DNA from 2 places in the Agrobacterium sp. fls2-241-TYG-188a genome. Region 2 is predicted to be linked to the other one. Evidence: predicted binding sites of a transcription regulator. Region 2 holds the regulator's gene; the other holds the start of a gene.
What was found. Region 2 encodes LexA, which represses DNA repair genes until DNA is damaged. Its sites were predicted from a motif close to TGTTCNNNNTGTGTTCNG; they were not measured.

Region 1 (8,637 bases), on a different contig from region 2:
CGCCTGCTCTTTGCCATCGCGTTCGCTTTCCAAGGAAACGCTGGACGAGCTTGAACGCCAGACGACGGCCATGGCCAAGGCGCTCAATGTTGGCGGCCTGATGAACGTTCAGTACGCCATCAAGGACGGCACCATCTACGTTCTGGAAGTCAACCCCCGCGCCTCGCGTACCGTGCCCTTCGTCGCCAAGACCATCGGCGCACCCATTGCCAAGATCGCGGCTCGCATCATGACCGGCGAGAAGCTGGATGCAGCAATCGCCGCCTATGGCGAAAAGCCGGATCCACGCAATCTCAAGCATATCGCCGTCAAGGAAGCGGTCTTCCCATTCGCCCGCTTCCCCGGCGTCGACATCCTGCTTGGACCGGAAATGCGCTCCACGGGCGAAGTCATCGGCCTCGACAGCGATTTCGCACTGGCCTTTGCAAAGTCTCAGCTTGGAGCGGGTGTCGATCTGCCGCGCTCGGGTGCTGTCTTCGTGTCCGTACGCGATGAAGACAAGCAACGCGTCCTGCCCGCCATCCGCCATCTGGTGGAAATCGGCTTCAAGGTTCTGGCAACCGGCGGCACGCAGCGCTTCCTTGCGGAACAGGGCATCGATGCCGAAAAGATCAACAAAGTACAGGAAGGCCGTCCGCATATCGAAGACGCCATCCGTAACCGTCAGGTCCAGCTGGTCATCAACACCACTGATAGCAACAAGGCGATCTCGGACTCGAAGTCGCTGCGTCGCGCAACACTGATGCAGAAGGTGCCATACTACACCACCATGTCTGGTGCTGAATCTGCCGCGCTTGCAATCAAGGCCCTGAAAGCAGGCAGCCTCGACGTAAAGCCTCTGCAGAACTACTTCGCATAAGCAGGGTCGACCTTCTGACTAAAATTAGAAAGGGCGCGTCCTCGGACGCGCCCTTTTTCCCATGTGGCGATAGGGCCGGTCAGCCGTTGGCTGCAACGCCTTCGAGTTCAGCCATGACCTCGTCAGAAAGGGCGATAGCGGCGGCACCAAGATTTTCGTGCAGATGGGCCACCGAGGACGTTCCTGGAATAAGCAGAATATTGGGTGCACGGCGCAACAGCCAGGCAAGCGCGACCTGCATTGGCGTCGCCCCAAGCCGCTGGGCGACATCCGACAGGGTGGAAGATTGCAACGGACTGAAGCCACCCAGCGGAAAGAATGGCACATAGGCAATGCCGTCGCGGGCGAGATCGTCAATCAGTTGATCGTCGTTTCGATGCGCCAGATTGTACATGTTCTGGACACAGACGATATCAGCAATGCGCCTCGCCTCGGCAATCTGGCTGGCGGTGACATTGCTAAGGCCGATATGACGGACCAAGCCTTGCCGCTGCAACTCCGCGATTGGCGTCAGCAAATGCTCGATCGAACCTTCCGCTGGACCATGCACATCAAACATGATCCGCAAATTGACGACATCGAGAACGTCGAGCCCGAGATTGCGCAGATTATCGTGCACGGCCTGTGTAAGTTCCTCCGGCGAAGTTGCCGGGTTCCATGATTTGTCGGCACCGCGCATGGCACCGATCTTGGTGACGATGGTCAGGTCATCGGCATAGGGGTGCAGGGCCTCACGAATGATTCTGTTGGTAATATGCGGCCCATAGAAGTCACTCGTATCGATGTGATTGACGCCCGCTTCCACCGCCGCTCGCAAAACCGCAACTGCCGCGTCGTGATCCCTGGGAGGTCCGAAAACCCCCAGCCCTGCCAATTGCATGGCTCCATATCCCAGACGCCCGACAGAGCGGCTACCGAGCTTGAATGTACCGGCTTTTTGCATGGTGTTCATGATCATCTCCTGTGATGCATTCACACTAGCGGCTTTGCCCTATGAGCATAACTGGGTACAATCGATACAGACTGTGCGAGAGAACGAACAATGAAAGCCAATCTGGATGATCTGAATATCTTCGTTGCCGTAGCCCGTGCAGGCGGGTTTCGTGAGGCCGCGCGCATACGCAATGGCAGCGCTTCCGGTTTGAGCGAAGCGGTTCGCAGGCTGGAGAGCGAGCTTGGCGTGCGTCTTCTCAACCGCACCACGCGCAGCGTTTCGCTGACTGAGGCGGGGCAAGGCCTGCTGCACCGCCTGTCACCCGCGTTGAGCGAGGTTGAAGCCGCACTTGATGTCGTGAACGGTTTCAGAGACAGGCCAGCAGGCACGCTGCGGATCAACGTTCCCGTTAGTGCGGCCCGTCTTGTCCTTCCTGATATCGTCCCCGGTTTTCTCGAGGCCTATCCGGATATCAGACTTGAGGTCATCACCGAAGAGAGCTTCGTTGACATCCTCGCCGCCGGCTGCGACGCGGGCATACGTTACGACGAGCGCCTCGAACAGGATATGATTGCCATTCCCATCGGTCCTCGCGTGCAACGCATCGCCTCGGCCGCCTCGCCCGGCTATCTGGAAAGACGTGGCCATCCGCAACATCCCCGCGACCTTCTGGATCACGCCTGCATCCGCGGCCGCTTCGCCAGCGGCTTTCTGCCGCCTTGGGAATTTGAGCGGGATGGTGAGCTTGTCGTGATCGAGCCGAATGGACCTCTGACCGTGAGGATTGGTGGAGCGGTTGATCTTGCTGTCGACGCAGCCATAGCTGGAACCGGCATCGTCTCCCTGTTCGAAGACTGGCTGCGCCCGCATTTTGCACAAGGCAGCCTAGTTCCGGTTCTCGAACCTTGGTGGCAAAGCTTTAGCGGACCGTTTCTGTATTATCCCGGCAGACGCCTCGTGCCTGCCCCTCTGCGGGCTTTCATAGATTTCGTAAAGGCCGCCAATGAACGCAGCGCTCGGCTAGCACCGTCAGTTCAGACAGATTAGGACATTGCCGACGCAGTGCCCGTCCCATCCATCAGCCTGCGCACCGCCTGCATGTCCGCCCGGAAACGTTCGAACTCTTCGGCTTTGCGTCGTTCCTCTGGAATGCGCAGCAGATATGATGGATGAACCGTCACGAATAGTGTTCTGCCGCCATCCATCGGCATCGGCTTTCCGCGCAGGTCTGAAACCTTCTCCTTCAAACCCGTCAGGGAAAACACAGCCGTTGCTCCCATCGCGACAATCAGCTTCGGCTGGACAAGCTCGATTTCCCGCGTCAACCACCAACGGCATCGCTCCACTTCTCCTGCATCCGGGCGTTGGTGGATACGCTTCTTGCCCCGTGCCTCATATTTGAAATGCTTGACCGCATTTGTCACATAAAGGTCTTTCCGCGCTATGCCGGTTTCACCCACTACCTGATCGAACACCTTACCCGCCGGGCCAACAAAGGGCCGCCCTGCCAGATCTTCGAAATCGCCCGGCTGCTCTCCCACGATCATCGTTGCCGCGCCCTCTGGGCCCTCTCCAAAGACGGTCTGCGTTGCTTTGCAGTGAAGCGGACACATGGTGCAGGCCTGCGCTTCATGCTTCAAACCCGCCAATGTATCCGCATCAGGCAAGGCAGGCACGGGCCTGCTTTCCGCTGCTGCCTGAATGCGATGATGGAACAATTGTGGCTCGGTCGCAGCCCTTGCCCCCATCTCCAGAACACGACGTTCTGCATTCAGCACAAGCTCTGGAATGAGGTCGGCCTCGGGCAGGTTCTTCCAGTATTTCTTCGGCATTTCTGCCGTCATGGCCTTAATCTTCAACCGCGCCGGATTGAAAATATTGGCATAATAGGTGCGCCAAAGCTCATCGGTCTCATCGGAAAGATCAGGCTGTTGGGCCGGAAGGCGGGACGTCTCAAGTGTTTCGCCATCCCAGCGGGCGGAGCCCTTTGGCGTGAGAATCATCCAGTCCATGTCGGTAAAGCGTCTTTGAAAAAAAGCTGCCTTCCGCTCGACAATGAAATGGTCCGGCTCGAACCAGGCGATGAACCGGCGGCGACCAACCTGCTCCGGCTGCAGACCCACCTCCTTGAAACGGACAAAGGCCGTCATCTTGTGGCTATCGCGCCGAACGGATTTTTCCAGTTTCCTCGCTTCGGTCACATCCGCATCCGCCTTGAACTGCAGCAGCGCCTTGTCCTGCTGCAGACGCCAAAGCAGGCGATAGAGCAGCGCAAACCGCGCCGGATCGCTGTGGCAGACAATTGTCTGTGCCAGTTCCATGAAAGCAGCAGGGACGCTTAGCTTCTTTGTTGTCGTTGAGACCGGCAACGGATCTTCTTCCGAAAAACCGAAGAGACCGGCATCCTCGCCGCGCAGGTGCCACTCCACATTCTGTGGCGCAATATCGGCAGAAAGAAAGGCTCTTGCCGCATCGCGCCACTCGTTAAAATCCCCCCGGCCCTCCAGCGATATCCTGTGCATTACAGAAGCGATAATTGTTCAGGCTGTGGCGCAAACATATCGCGCAGATCAGGTCGCTCCGTCAGCTTGCCCGGCGTCCAGCCACCAGCAACGACAAAGGCCTTCACCTTCTTCAACGAAACCCCGAAACGTCCGAGATCTTCCAGACGCAATTGCCGAAATCGGCGCGAGGCCAGAATGGATTTGACAGTTTTGGTGCCAAAGCCAGGCACCCTCAGCAGCATCTCCCGGTCTGCCGAGTTGATATCAACAGGAAAACTCTGCCGGTTGGCCAGCGCCCATGCCAGCTTTGGATCGATATCGAGATCGAGCATTCCGTCCTTTTGGGTGGAAGCAATCTCGTTGATATCAAAACCATAGAAGCGATAGAGCCAATCGGCCTGATAGAGACGATGCTCCCGCATCAAGGGTGGCTTGATAAGCGGCAGGTTTTTCGACGAATCCGGAATGGGGCTGAAAGCTGAGTAATAGACGCGCCGCAAGCCGTAACTGCCATAAAGACGCGCGCTGGTCTGCAGAATCGTTGTGTCATTGGCGCCGTCAGCACCCACGATCATTTGGGTGCTCTGACCGGCTGGCGCAAATTTCCTGACCCGCTTCGTTCTCAAGGTCGGCTCGCCGGCCTCTTCGATTTTCAACCTGATGTCGGCCATGGACTTGCGGATGTTTACCGGCTGTTTTTCCGGTGCAAAACGCCCGATCCCGCTATCTGTCGGAAGCTCGATGTTGATCGACAAGCGATCGGCGTAAAGCCCGGCTTCTTCGACCAGTTTCGCGGAGGCCTCGGGAATGGATTTGAGGTGAATATATCCGCGAAACCCATGGGTTACCCGCAGCTCTCTCGCCACCCGGACCAGTTCTTCCATTGTGTGATCTGACGAACGGATGATGCCCGAAGACAGAAAAAGCCCTTCGATATAGTTGCGCCTGTAGAATTCCAGCGTCAGCCAGACCACTTCCTCAACGGAGAATCGCGCGCGCTCCACATTGCTGGACGATCTATTGATGCAGTAGGCGCAGTCATAAATGCAGAAATTGGTCAGCAGTATCTTGAGAAGGGAAATACACCTGCCATCCGGCGCATAGGCGTGGCAAATGCCCGAACCTTCTGTCGAACCCAAACCGCCACTATTGGACGAATTGCGCTTCGTCGTGCCACTGGAGGCGCAGGACGCGTCGTATTTCGCCGCATCGGACAGTACTGCAAGCCGGTCTTTTATGGACTTTTTCATACATGTTCACTAAATGTTCTCAGCGATCATGTCAATATTTGTCTATCATCAAGTTCCGCATGACAGAAAATGCATGGTTTCAAATTTGCTGGCAATTGGCTTGCGACTTCTGATATAGTCTCGCGAATTGTGATTTTGACTGGTTCCGTAGTTTTGCTCCGGAACCTGTTTCTTTTTGTGTCTGCGGTTACCGCGGTAGAATGCGAAGGAAGAAAAAAATGGTAGAAAAAGTACCGATGACCCAGGGCGGATTCGTCAAGCTGCAGGAAGAACTTCGCTGGCGCCAGCAGGAAGAGCGCCCACGCATCATCGAGGCAATCGCGGAAGCTCGCGCCCATGGTGACCTCTCTGAAAATGCAGAATATCACGCCGCCAAGGAAGCGCAGAGCCACAATGAGGGCCGAATCTCCGAGCTCGAAGATTTGACGGCACGCGCAGAAGTCATCGATCTTTCCAAGATGTCTGGCACCACCGTCAAGTTCGGTGCGACGATCAAGCTTGTGGATGAAGATTCCAACGAGCAGAAAATCTACCAGATCGTGGGCGATCAGGAAGCAGACGTCAAACAGGGCCGCATTTCCATTTCGTCCCCTATTGCGCGTGCCCTGATCGGCAAGGAAGTTGGCGATAGCATCGAAGTGAACGCGCCTGGCGGTTCACGCGGCTACGAAATTCTTTCCATCAACTGGGGTTGAGCATCGACCCGCTCCCTGCGAGACAATCAGTTGCCTTACATTGATTTGAGAAACGTCCGTGTGCTCGCGCCAAATTTCAAGCGCAGGCTCTCAGGCGTGACATCGACGATCATTCAGCTCGTGCCGGTGCAAAACCGGCTCGGGCAACAGGTCGCTGTCATAGGGCCGGGTCTGCCCGAAAGCTTGCCACATGTTCGCTTCCGCGACCTGTGGCGGCTGTGGCAGGCGGGCCCGGATGGGCGGCCTCGTGTGTGGCACGCACGGCGGAATATAGAAATGCTCCCCGGCATTATCCTGCGCGATCTGCTGCGCATGAAGCTGAAGCTTGTCTTCACCTCGGCATCCCAGCGCAAGCATAGCGGCTGGACGAAATTTCTGATTTCAAAAATGGATGCCATCATTTCCACCAGCAACAAGACGGCGTCCTATATGGCTTTGCCGAGCGACGTCATCATGCATGGCATCGATACGGACCGCTTTTCGCCAGCCGCGGATAAGGCCGATGCCAAACGCGTGCTGGGGCTGGACCCCGACCAGAAATATGTGGGTTGTTTCGGACGGGTGCGTCGTCAAAAGGGCACGGACCTGTTTGTCGATGCAATGATTCCGCTTCTTCCACAAAATACCGGCTGGTCGGCCATTGTTGCGGGTCGCGCAACCGGCCCGCATGTGGAATTTGAAAATGGTCTCAAGGATAAGGTCCGGGCTGCCGGCCTTTCCGAGCGTATTCTTTTCGTGGGCGAGCACACCAATATCAACGAATGGTATCGTGCGCTCGATCTCTTCATCGCGCCGCAGCGATGGGAAGGTTTCGGGCTGACGCCGCTGGAAGCCATGGCATCGGCTGTGCCGGTGGTGGCAACGGATGTCGGCGCGTTCCCGGAGCTTTTGGTGGTGGGCCACACAGGCGACATTACGGAGCGCGACAATCTGGCGGCAATGATAGAAACTGCCGGACCATGGATCGCAAATGACGAGCAACGCAGCAACGCCCAGTCAGCCGCACGTGACCATGTCGCGGTAAACTTCACGATAGAGGGTGAAGCGGCCAGTCTTGGCCGCGTCTATGACAGGCTCACGGCTTGCGTTTGAACAGTTCCATATAGGCGCCGGCAACGGCTTCCTCGGAAAACTGGTCCATCAATGTCTTATATCCGCCCTCTGCGACATGCCGCGACAGCGCCTCATCGTCCAGCAGGCGCTGGATGGACGCCGCAAAACTGTCGGCCTCCCCTATCTCCGCAAGCAATCCGTTTTCCCCATCCTGCATGAACCACATGGGTCCTTCGGACTTTGAGGAAACAACCGGCTTGTTCTGCGCCCAGGCTTCCAGGATTACATTTCCCAGCGGCTCATGGCTGGACGGCATCACAAAAACATCGGCAGCCGAAACGTAAGGCCGGGTATCGTCTTTCCAGCCAATAAAGCGAACACGATCGCGCAAACCAAGCGCAACAACCTGGGCTTCAAGGCTCTCCCGCTCTTCGCCATCGCCCGCCAGCCACAGATGCACACCGGGCAGGCTCGCCACCGCATCAACAAGAGTATGAAACCCCTTCCGCTTCACAAACCGCCCCATGGACATGACCAGCGGCACATCCTGCGGCGTCCCCATCTCTGCTCTGGCAACAGGCGCGATGCGCTGCGTATTCGTGAAATTGGAAATGACCTCGACACCATGCGTCCAACCGAGCGCACGCACATGGTCGCCAATGCCGGGTGTGTTGCAGACAAGAATGTCGGTGTTCTTGAAGTAATCCAGCTTCGTAGGATAATCACCAAGCCGCGAAATCTTGATGCAGCCTTTGTAGGCGGGCATCAGTCTGCTTGGCCTCGTCGCCCATGACATAAGAGCGTCAGGTTTTTCTTGCTTCGCCATACTCATGACCTTGAGCGGAAGCAACAGCCTGTCTGGCGACAGATTTCTAAAATTACTCTCTATAATTTCACACACGCCGTCGATGTTCTTGCGCCAACTCCGTTTCGGACGGATCACTGCTGTCTGCTCCACCCCTTTGCGCGCCAGCGCATTTACGAGGTGAACGAAGAACCGTTCAGCTCCGCCATCCTTGCCCAGATGGTAATGCATGACTTTCATATTCATGTCCTTCTGCGGTCCATATCATCGACATTCGGTCGACGTTTCAGCGCGTGTCGCTGGTAAATCTTTGCTTGCGTAAGAAACGCATAGACGCCGCCGGTAGCGGCCTCAATGAAGCCCGGCACGCCGCAGCGCCATAGCCCGTTCCTGAAATACAAACGTAGGAAATACAGCCAAGGTGAAAACAAAAGCTTCGACAGATTGGCCTTCGTGCCTTCTGCAACTTTCTGATCGGCTTTCAAAGTCGAGTACTTGTTTTCCTTGAGTATCTGCTCGTCAATCACGAGTGGTCGG
Region 2 (8,637 bases):
CGCAGTGATATCGCCCAGCGCATTCGGTACCTCATACCGGGTGATGCGGGAGCGTTTGCTGCGTCCATCGTGACCGATGAGCGGCGGGCCATCTCAAGCGAGACCATGGAGGCACTGCGGGTTTCCGGCCTCGCTCATATCGTCGCAATCTCCGGACTGAACATGGCGCTGGCTGCCGGCATATTCTTTGTCGGAATGCGCACGGTGTTCAGCCTCTTTCCGGGATTTTCCCAACGTTGGCCGGTCAAGAAGATATCCGCCTTTGCGGCACTTCTCATGACGTTTGCCTATTACCTTATATCCGGCTTTGCCGTTTCAGCGGAAAGAGCATGGTTGATGATGTCGATCATGCTGATTGCGGTTCTGGTCGACCGGCCGTCCATCAGCCTTCGAAATGTGGCGCTCTCCGCATTGATAATCGTGGTGCTTTCCCCGCAAGAGGTGATGGGGCCAAGTTTCCAGATGTCCTTCGCCGCGACGCTCGCGCTCGTGTCCGCCTACTCGTTCTGGAGCCGGTGGCGAAACAAGGAGGACGGCCTCTCGATAACCAATCCCCCATGGTGGCTGACGCTGACAACGAAATCGGCGGCGGTTGTCGGAGGCGTCGCTTTGACATCCTTTATCGGCGGCCTTTCGACTGCGGTCTACTCGATTGAACATTTCCACCGCATCACAACCTATGGCCTTGCCGCGAACCTTGCTGCAATGCCGGTCATGTCGCTTATTGTCATGCCTTTCGGGCTCGCTGGAATGCTGCTCATGCCTTTCGGCCTGGATGGCCCATTCCTGAAGATAATGGGCTATGGCATGGAGATTGTCATCGAGATTGCCAAGACGGTTTCGAGCTGGGGTGGGGACGCAACCATCGGCCGGCAACATCCCTGGTTTCTCACCATTTCAACAATTGGATTTCTGCTTCTTTCGCTCCTTCGAACACGACTGGCACTGATCGGCCTGCCATTCATCGCGGCGGGGCTCATCATGCTTGGAACCGAACGCTGGAGCGCTAAGCCCGACCTGTTGATTTTCGAGGACGGTTCGCTCATTGCGCTTTTATCCAATGACGCGGTTGCGACGACAAAGGCCCGCGCGTCGGGCTTCATCTATGATCAATGGGAGAGGGCGGTTCCACTGACGATGGAACATGTTGCTCCGCATCTGCTAGACACGGAGAGGCAGGCGGATGGAGACACCCAGGAGCTTGAAAACCAGCAAGCGTCTCGCGCTGGCTTGAGCGAAGCGGACAAAACGCAGGCGCTGGCTGAAATGAAGACAGCGCTTGCCGGCACGCAACGCTTTACATGCCGCAAGGACCTATGGTGCGCATTGAAATCCCAAAAAGGCGTTCGCATTGCGGTCCTATCCAACACATTGTTGACGGGAGCCGCCTGTGATCTCGCTGACATCGTGGTAACAAGCCGGGGAGTGCCGTTTCCAGCCTGCCGATCAGGTGCGCTGCTCATTACAGGCGATACGTTGCGGCGCACCGGCTCGATGGAAATCTGGTTTGGCGGGGAGGGAGCCCCCCGCTACAGCGCCAAAGCGGCGTTGGACGGCATCGAGCGACCATGGACCGCTCACCGCAGCTACCAGTGGCGCAGCAAAACCTATGACGCCACCTTGCCAGAGCATATCGCTGCATTGCTTTCAGCTGAGCGATGAAAGCTGTGAACGACACCTGCCGCTTACGAATTCCCTGACAGACGAAGATCAGCCAATATCTCTCCGACTGCTTTCGCCTCTTCCTCATGATCGCCGTCGCGCCATGTCTCCAGAAGCGCCGCCTCTTGCCACTCCTGCATTGCAGGCAGTGAGAGAAGACGGTCCTTGTACTCCGTGGACTCCGCAGAAAGCACTGTTCCGTACGTCTGAAAGCGGAAAGCGACCGGGCAGAAAAATGCATCCACGGCCGTGAACGTGCTACCCGCCAGGAATGGGCCACCAAAGGACTTCAGACCCTGCTGCCAGAGAGCGTCGATACGCGCGATGTCCTTTTGCAGCGATGCGCTCATGGAAGCTGGGCGAATGCGAAGGCCGACACTCATGGGATGCTCGTTGCGCAGCGCCTGGAAACCCGAGTGCATTTCCGCAGCAGCTGATCGAGACCAGGCGCGAGCGGCAGCATTGTCTGCCCACCCACCGCTATGTCGTTCAGCCAGATATTCTGCAATGGCGAGCGAATCCCATACGGTGAGATCACCGTCAACAAGGCAGGGAACTTTGGCAGTGGGCGAAAACGCTGAGAAGTCCTTCGCTGAATTGCCGAAAGGAAATAGGCTTTCTTTGAAACCGATGTCCAGCGTCCGCATCAACACCCATGGACGCAACGACCAGGAGGAGTAATTCTTGTTGGCTATATAAAGATCGTACATATCGCTGCCCTCCGTTACGAACTCCCGTGCTAGCTGAGACGAGCCATTTGATACAGACCGTTTCGAAGATAGGCCTCTTCAAAATATTTGATGTGTCATGCAGGAGGGAGCGCGACGCTGGACAGCATGATTGCCTGCCAGTCGACTGCTAGAATGGCTAAACCGGTAAGAGCAATGCCCAGCTTCAGGCTCGCAAGGTGACGAACTTCCAAGCGCAACCTGAAACTAGTGAGCCAGCTACATATAAGGACGCAAAAACCGGCGCTTCTGGTGTCCAAGACCTGTTGATATCGGACAGGAGTTCGATGTCCGCGTATCTTTTCTCTAGACAGGCACTGCAAAGGGCAGCGGCCAAGGCGACCGCTACCTCCACGCATAAGAAAAGTCACCGGTCAGTGATAGCGGCGAATAAGGCCGACGAGCTTGCCCTGAATTTTGACGCGGTCCGGTCCAAAAATCCGGGTCTCATAGGCAGGGTTCGCAGCCTCAAGCGCGATCGACGCGCCCTTGCGACGAAAGCGCTTCAATGTGGCTTCTTCATCATCCACCAATGCAACAATGATATCTCCCGGATTTGCCGTGCTGACATCGCGGATAATGACCGTGTCGCCATCAAAAATCCCGGCTTCGATCATCGAATCGCCTTTGACTTCAAGCGCGTAATGTTCGCCCGCACCAATCATGTCGATTGGCACAACGACGTCATGCGTGTTGTTCTGAATGGCCGAAATGGGAACACCCGCGGCGATGCGGCCCATGACAGGGACGCTGACCGAGTTCGAATCATTCGACGCGACCGGCAGGGGTGCTGGCTCAGCCGGTTTGGTTTTGCCAAGGCTACCTTCGATGACGCTCGGCGAGAAGCCACGTTGAGGCTTGCTGGCAGGCGTGTAGGACTCAGGCAGCTTGATGACTTCAAGCGCACGCGCCCGATTCGGTAGCCGACGAATAAAGCCTCGCTCTTCGAGCGCGGTGATCAGGCGGTGGATTCCTGATTTCGATGCCAGATCAAGTGCGTCCTTCATCTCATCGAAGGAAGGCGGCACGCCAGACTCTTTCATTCTCTCATGAATGAACAGTAGCAATTCCTGCTGTTTGCGCGTGAGCATGGAGTAACACCCTTAGAGATTCGAGGCGAAGATTCGCGAAACAAATACAGAACGAACACTATATGTTCCATATGTGTTCTGCAATCCCTTAAAAATCAGTGTGCTTGTGACAATTTACATCCATTATCTTGCCCGGCCATAAAACATGCGGCTTGCAACAGTGGAATGCCCATGCCGACGAAGCGGAAGGACCCCTCATGGCGCGTGAAATCGATCATATCGTAATGCCCGTTGCAGACCTCGGCCAAGCACGGGCGCGTCTCTTGGCGCTGGGCTTTACGGTTGCTGCAGATGCAAGGCACCCCTTCGGCACCAAAAATGCCTGTGTCTTTCTCAAAGAGGGGCAGTATCTCGAACCCCTGGCAATCGGAGACGCCGCGCAATATTCCAGGGCTTGCGCAGAAGGCAACGCCTTTGTTCGACGCGATGAAGTCTTTCGAAAGCGATACGGGCAGCAGGGGTTTTCCGCAGTCGCCGGAAAAACGCACGACGCAGATGCTGATCATCATAGCTTCGTTGAGGCTGGACTTTCCGGCGGCGACGCATTTTCGTTCAGTCGACCGGTAACATTGCCGGACGGAAGCCGATCTGAAGCGAGCTTTCGCCTGGCTTTTGCGGCGGAAAAGGATGACGGAAATCTGTTCCTTTTCACCTGTGAGCGTGTCAACGCTTTTTCCGCAAAACGGTCCTACCTCACAGCTCACAAAAATGGAGCGACTGGCCTGCGCGAAATAACCCTGCGCTCAGACCGACCGGACGCCTTTGCGCCATTGGTGGACGCAGCTTTTGGTGTGTCGGCAGCAGCCGACTCAACGGGAAACCTCAGCTTTCTTACGCCCGGCGCGGTCATCCGCATCGCGCATGCGCAGACGGTTGCAGAAGAGTTTGATGGGGCCGAGCAGGAGAGCATCACTGGCCTTTTCGGTGCCGCAGTCGTCTTTTCCGTCGCTGATCTCGCCGTGACAGAGTCGTTTCTTGCTGCTAATGGCGTGGAATACACGCGCAAAGGCTCTCGACTGCTGGTTCAGCGAGCGCCCGGTCAAGGCGCGATATTTGCCTTCGAGGAGTGAAGATGAGCGTCCAGAACAATCTTAATGTGGTCGTCGGTGAAGGTGCCGGTCAGGTTACGTTCAGCAACACGAAGCGATTCTCGCTCATTGCCGGGCCATGCCAGATGGAAAGCCGCGACCATGCCTTCATGATTGCGGAAACGATGGCGGAGCTGTGCGGACGGCTCGGCATCGGGTTGGTGTACAAATCATCTTTCGACAAGGCAAACCGCACATCACTTTCCGGCCAGCGCGGCATCGGCATCGACAAGGCGCTCGAAGTTTTTGCAGAACTCAAGGCACAGTTCGGTTTCCCGGTGCTGACGGATATTCACACCGAAGAGCAATGCGGCATCGTGTCACCGGTTGTCGACATCCTGCAAATCCCGGCATTTCTCAGCCGCCAGACGGATCTTCTCGTTGCGGCAGCAAAGACTGGCCGGGTCATCAACGTGAAGAAGGGTCAGTTCCTGGCGCCGTGGGACATGAAAAACGTTCTGGCGAAGCTCAATGACAGCGGCAATCCGAACGTCCTTCTGTGCGAACGCGGAGCATCCTTTGGCTACAACACGCTTGTGTCGGACATGCGTTCGCTTCCAATCATGGCATCGCTTGGCGCGCCGGTCGTCTTCGATGCGACTCATTCCGTGCAGCAGCCGGGCGGGCAGGGTGGCTCGAGCGGCGGCCAGCGGGAGTTTGTGGAAACCCTGGCGCGGGCGGCTATCGCTGTCGGCGTTGCCGGTCTTTTCGTTGAAACGCACGAAGATCCAGACAACGCACCGTCTGACGGGCCAAACATGGTGCACCTGAAAGACATGCCAAAGCTTTTGGAAAAGCTGCTGGCTTTCGATGACCTTGCCAAGGCAGCCTGACGGCTTTTGGCCTTAATCGATTTTTATGAAAAGTCGGCCTCTGGAGACGGGGGCCGTCATTGTAAATTCTTCTGCGTCGTCTAACAGCGGCAGAAGAATTCAAATTGAGTCGCTAACCAGTCGCTCTGTTTATCGCTCACCTGTCGGAAAAGCGCTTCACAGTCTTCGGGATGCGCTCTAAGACAGGCAGCGGAAAATCCTGTTCCAGTCCCAAGGGAGAGATCATGACAGCCATTACCGATATCATCGCACGCGAGATTCTCGACAGCCGCGGCAATCCTACCGTTGAAGTCGATGTCTATCTGGAAGACGGCTCTTTCGGTCGTGCGGCAGTTCCATCGGGCGCATCGACAGGCGCGCACGAAGCCGTAGAACTGCGTGATGGCGGAAAGCGCTATCTCGGTAAGGGCGTTGAAAAGGCCGTCGAAGCCGTCAATACGGAAATCTTCGACGCGCTGGGCGGTTTCGACGCAGAAAGCCAGATCCACATCGACCAGACGCTGATTGCGCTCGATGGCACACCGAACAAGTCTCGCCTCGGCGCCAACGCCATTCTCGGCGTTTCGCTGGCCGTTGCCAAAGCTGCTGCCGAAACAACCGGCCTGCCGCTTTATCGTTATGTCGGTGGCCCGAACGCCCACCTCCTGCCAGTGCCGATGATGAACATCATCAACGGGGGCGCACACGCTGATAACCCGATCGACTTCCAGGAATTCATGATCATGCCGGTTGGCGCGGAAAGCATCCGTGACGCCGTTCGCATCGGTGCTGAAATCTTCCACGTTCTCAAAAAGGAACTGGCAGCACAGGGCCACAACACCAATGTGGGTGACGAAGGTGGTTTCGCTCCTGGCCTCAAGAGCGCACCGGAAGCCCTCGACTTCATCATGAAGTCTGTCGAAAAAGCCGGTTACAAGCCAGGCGACGATGTAGCGCTTGCGCTGGACTGCGCATCCACCGAGTTCTTCAAGAACGGCAAGTACGAGATGGAAGGCGAGGGCCGCACGCTCGAACCGGAAGCCATGGCGGACTACCTCGCTGAACTCGCTGGCAAATATCCGATCATCTCCATCGAAGACGGCATGGCCGAAGACGACTGGGACGGCTGGAAGTACCTCACCGACAAGATCGGCTCCAAGGTTCAGCTCGTCGGCGACGACCTTTTCGTAACGAACTCCGCACGTCTGCGCGATGGCATCAAGATGGGCGTTGCAAACTCCATCCTCGTCAAGGTCAACCAGATCGGCTCGCTGACGGAAACGCTGGATGCCGTCGAAACTGCTCACAAGGCAGGCTACACGGCGGTCATGTCTCACCGCTCCGGCGAAACAGAAGATTCCACGATTGCAGATCTCTCGGTTGCGACAAACTGCGGACAGATCAAGACGGGTTCGCTTTCCCGCTCTGACCGCCTCGCCAAGTACAACCAGTTGATCCGCATCGAAGAAATGCTGGGTCCGCAGGCTGCCTATGCCGGACGTTCGATCCTGCGCGGCTGATAGCTGATCACGAATTTGGAAAGGCCAGCGGTGACGCTGGCCTTTTTTATTTGCCGAACTTCGGCGCGCGGAAGGACCATACCGGTTGGCTGAGGCTTTGCAGAACCGTCGGTGACTTTCCTTCGATTCGGCCCAGTAGCGCCTTGGCGAGTTCACGCCCGGCAAGCTTTATGTCTTCATTCATCGTGTGGATTTCCGGGCGCAACCAGTTCAGGAAGTCGGCCGATTGTTTGGATACCACGTCGATATCCTTGCCGATGCTTTTGCCCGCCTCTTCCACACCGGCAACAAAGGCAATGGTCGATGTGCCGCTGATCGACACCAAACCATCCGGAAAATCGCTGCCGCTCATCAGCGCCCGGCTGGTTTCCTTGATCTGGTCCAGCGGCGTATCATTGCTGATGATACCGTTCAGTGGAAATTCCGTGAGGCCAAATTCCCGCAGACCACGGTCGAAGCCTCGACGTGCAAAGTCGTGATAAGAAAACTGCCTTGCCGGCAAAAGCACCGCGATGCGCTTGCGTCCGCACTGTGCCAGACGCTTCACCGCTTCGTAGGTGTAGGCTTCGTTGTCGAAGTCATGATAGGGATGCTCGATGCCCATGTCGGTGCGCCCGTGGGCGGCAAATGGCATATTCCGCTCCGTCATGAAACGAACGCGCGGATCGTCCGGCTGCATTTTTGAAATGATGACACCATCCGCCGATCCGGTATCGAGGATATAGCGGATCGGAATCATTGGATCTTTGGCATGTGTGTGTGGCGTCACCACGAGGTGATATTGCGTAGCGGACAGCACTTCCGTGATTCCGAACACCATCTGCGTGGTAAAACCCATCAGCTCTTCATCGACACTGAGAACGAGCGCGATGACATTGGTCTTGCCTGTTCGCAGACGAACACCGGCGCGGTTGGGCTGATACCCTATCTGCTGCGCAACCTGTCGCACACGCTCTTTGGTGTCGGCGCCGATATCCGGAGCGTCCTTCAAGGCACGAGACACGGTGGTGATTCCGAGCCCTGTCATATAGGCGATGGTTTTTAGGGTAGGGCGCTCATAGCCTGCCAGTGGCTGGCCGCTCGTTCCGGAATTCATGCCATCGTTCATTTCGACACTCACAAAAATATCATTTCTTATGGTAGATCGCTTTTTCGTCGATGCAAAGTGCCGAGCAGCCATCCTGCGGCCCGCTCGCTACGTTTTACCGCAACGATACAGATTTGGTCGGTGGACTCGATGTCGTATCTGCGCCGCGAAAAACTTGGCTCAATTGCCCTCATCTGCCGCAACAAACACCGCTTTCCGGTGTTAGGCGCTCAGTGTGCTGACACTGGCACGTGACCCGCGCCGCCATTTCCGGTAACGTTGCCGTTGGGAAGGTGACTGGAAAGATCGGGAAACGGTGGAAGATTTGCCGCAGTTTAATGATCGAACAACCACCTGAGGAAACGGAACTGTAGGGCAGGACATGACAGCATCATTTGCGAACGAAACGTTCACAGACCTTCGCGGCGAGTGGACGCTCACTTCCGTCGAAGGGGACCACAGCACGACCATCGAAATTCCGGGAGACGTCCACACGGCGCTCCGTCAGGCGGGCATCATCCCAGACCCTTATTTCGGGCGCAATGAGATCGACGTTCAGTGGGTGGCGCATCGGGATTGGGTTATCGAACGCCATTTCCATATCGATGATGCTGACGCCGAGTGGTATCTCGACGTCGAATATCTCGAC

Region 1: the regulator LexA is predicted to act here: its motif matches at 5,551-5,568, upstream of QRN85_RS14890 (putative DNA modification/repair radical SAM protein).

Annotation. Positions count from the first base shown of each region.
Region 1 is NZ_JARVRD010000003.1:178,686-187,322, forward strand. Features, by position in the region: gene carB (carbamoyl-phosphate synthase large subunit) at 1-859, shown strand, start outside; gene QRN85_RS14875 (aldo/keto reductase family oxidoreductase) at 939-1,811, opposite strand; gene QRN85_RS14880 (LysR family transcriptional regulator) at 1,902-2,840, shown strand; gene QRN85_RS14885 (UdgX family uracil-DNA binding protein) at 2,837-4,315, opposite strand; gene QRN85_RS14890 (putative DNA modification/repair radical SAM protein) at 4,315-5,547, opposite strand; gene greA (transcription elongation factor GreA) at 5,766-6,242, shown strand; gene QRN85_RS14900 (glycosyltransferase family 4 protein) at 6,303-7,334, shown strand; gene QRN85_RS14905 (glycosyltransferase) at 7,318-8,340, opposite strand; gene QRN85_RS14910 (glycosyltransferase family 2 protein) at 8,343-8,637, opposite strand, start outside.
Region 2 is NZ_JARVRD010000002.1:1,180,540-1,189,176, forward strand. Features, by position in the region: gene QRN85_RS12450 (ComEC/Rec2 family competence protein) at 1-1,662, shown strand, start outside; gene QRN85_RS12455 (glutathione S-transferase family protein) at 1,686-2,372, opposite strand; gene lexA (transcriptional repressor LexA) at 2,765-3,481, opposite strand; gene QRN85_RS12465 (VOC family protein) at 3,679-4,551, shown strand; gene kdsA (3-deoxy-8-phosphooctulonate synthase) at 4,554-5,402, shown strand; gene eno (phosphopyruvate hydratase) at 5,627-6,901, shown strand; gene QRN85_RS12480 (LacI family transcriptional regulator) at 6,948-8,009, opposite strand; gene QRN85_RS12485 (beta-mannosidase) at 8,371-8,637, shown strand, end outside.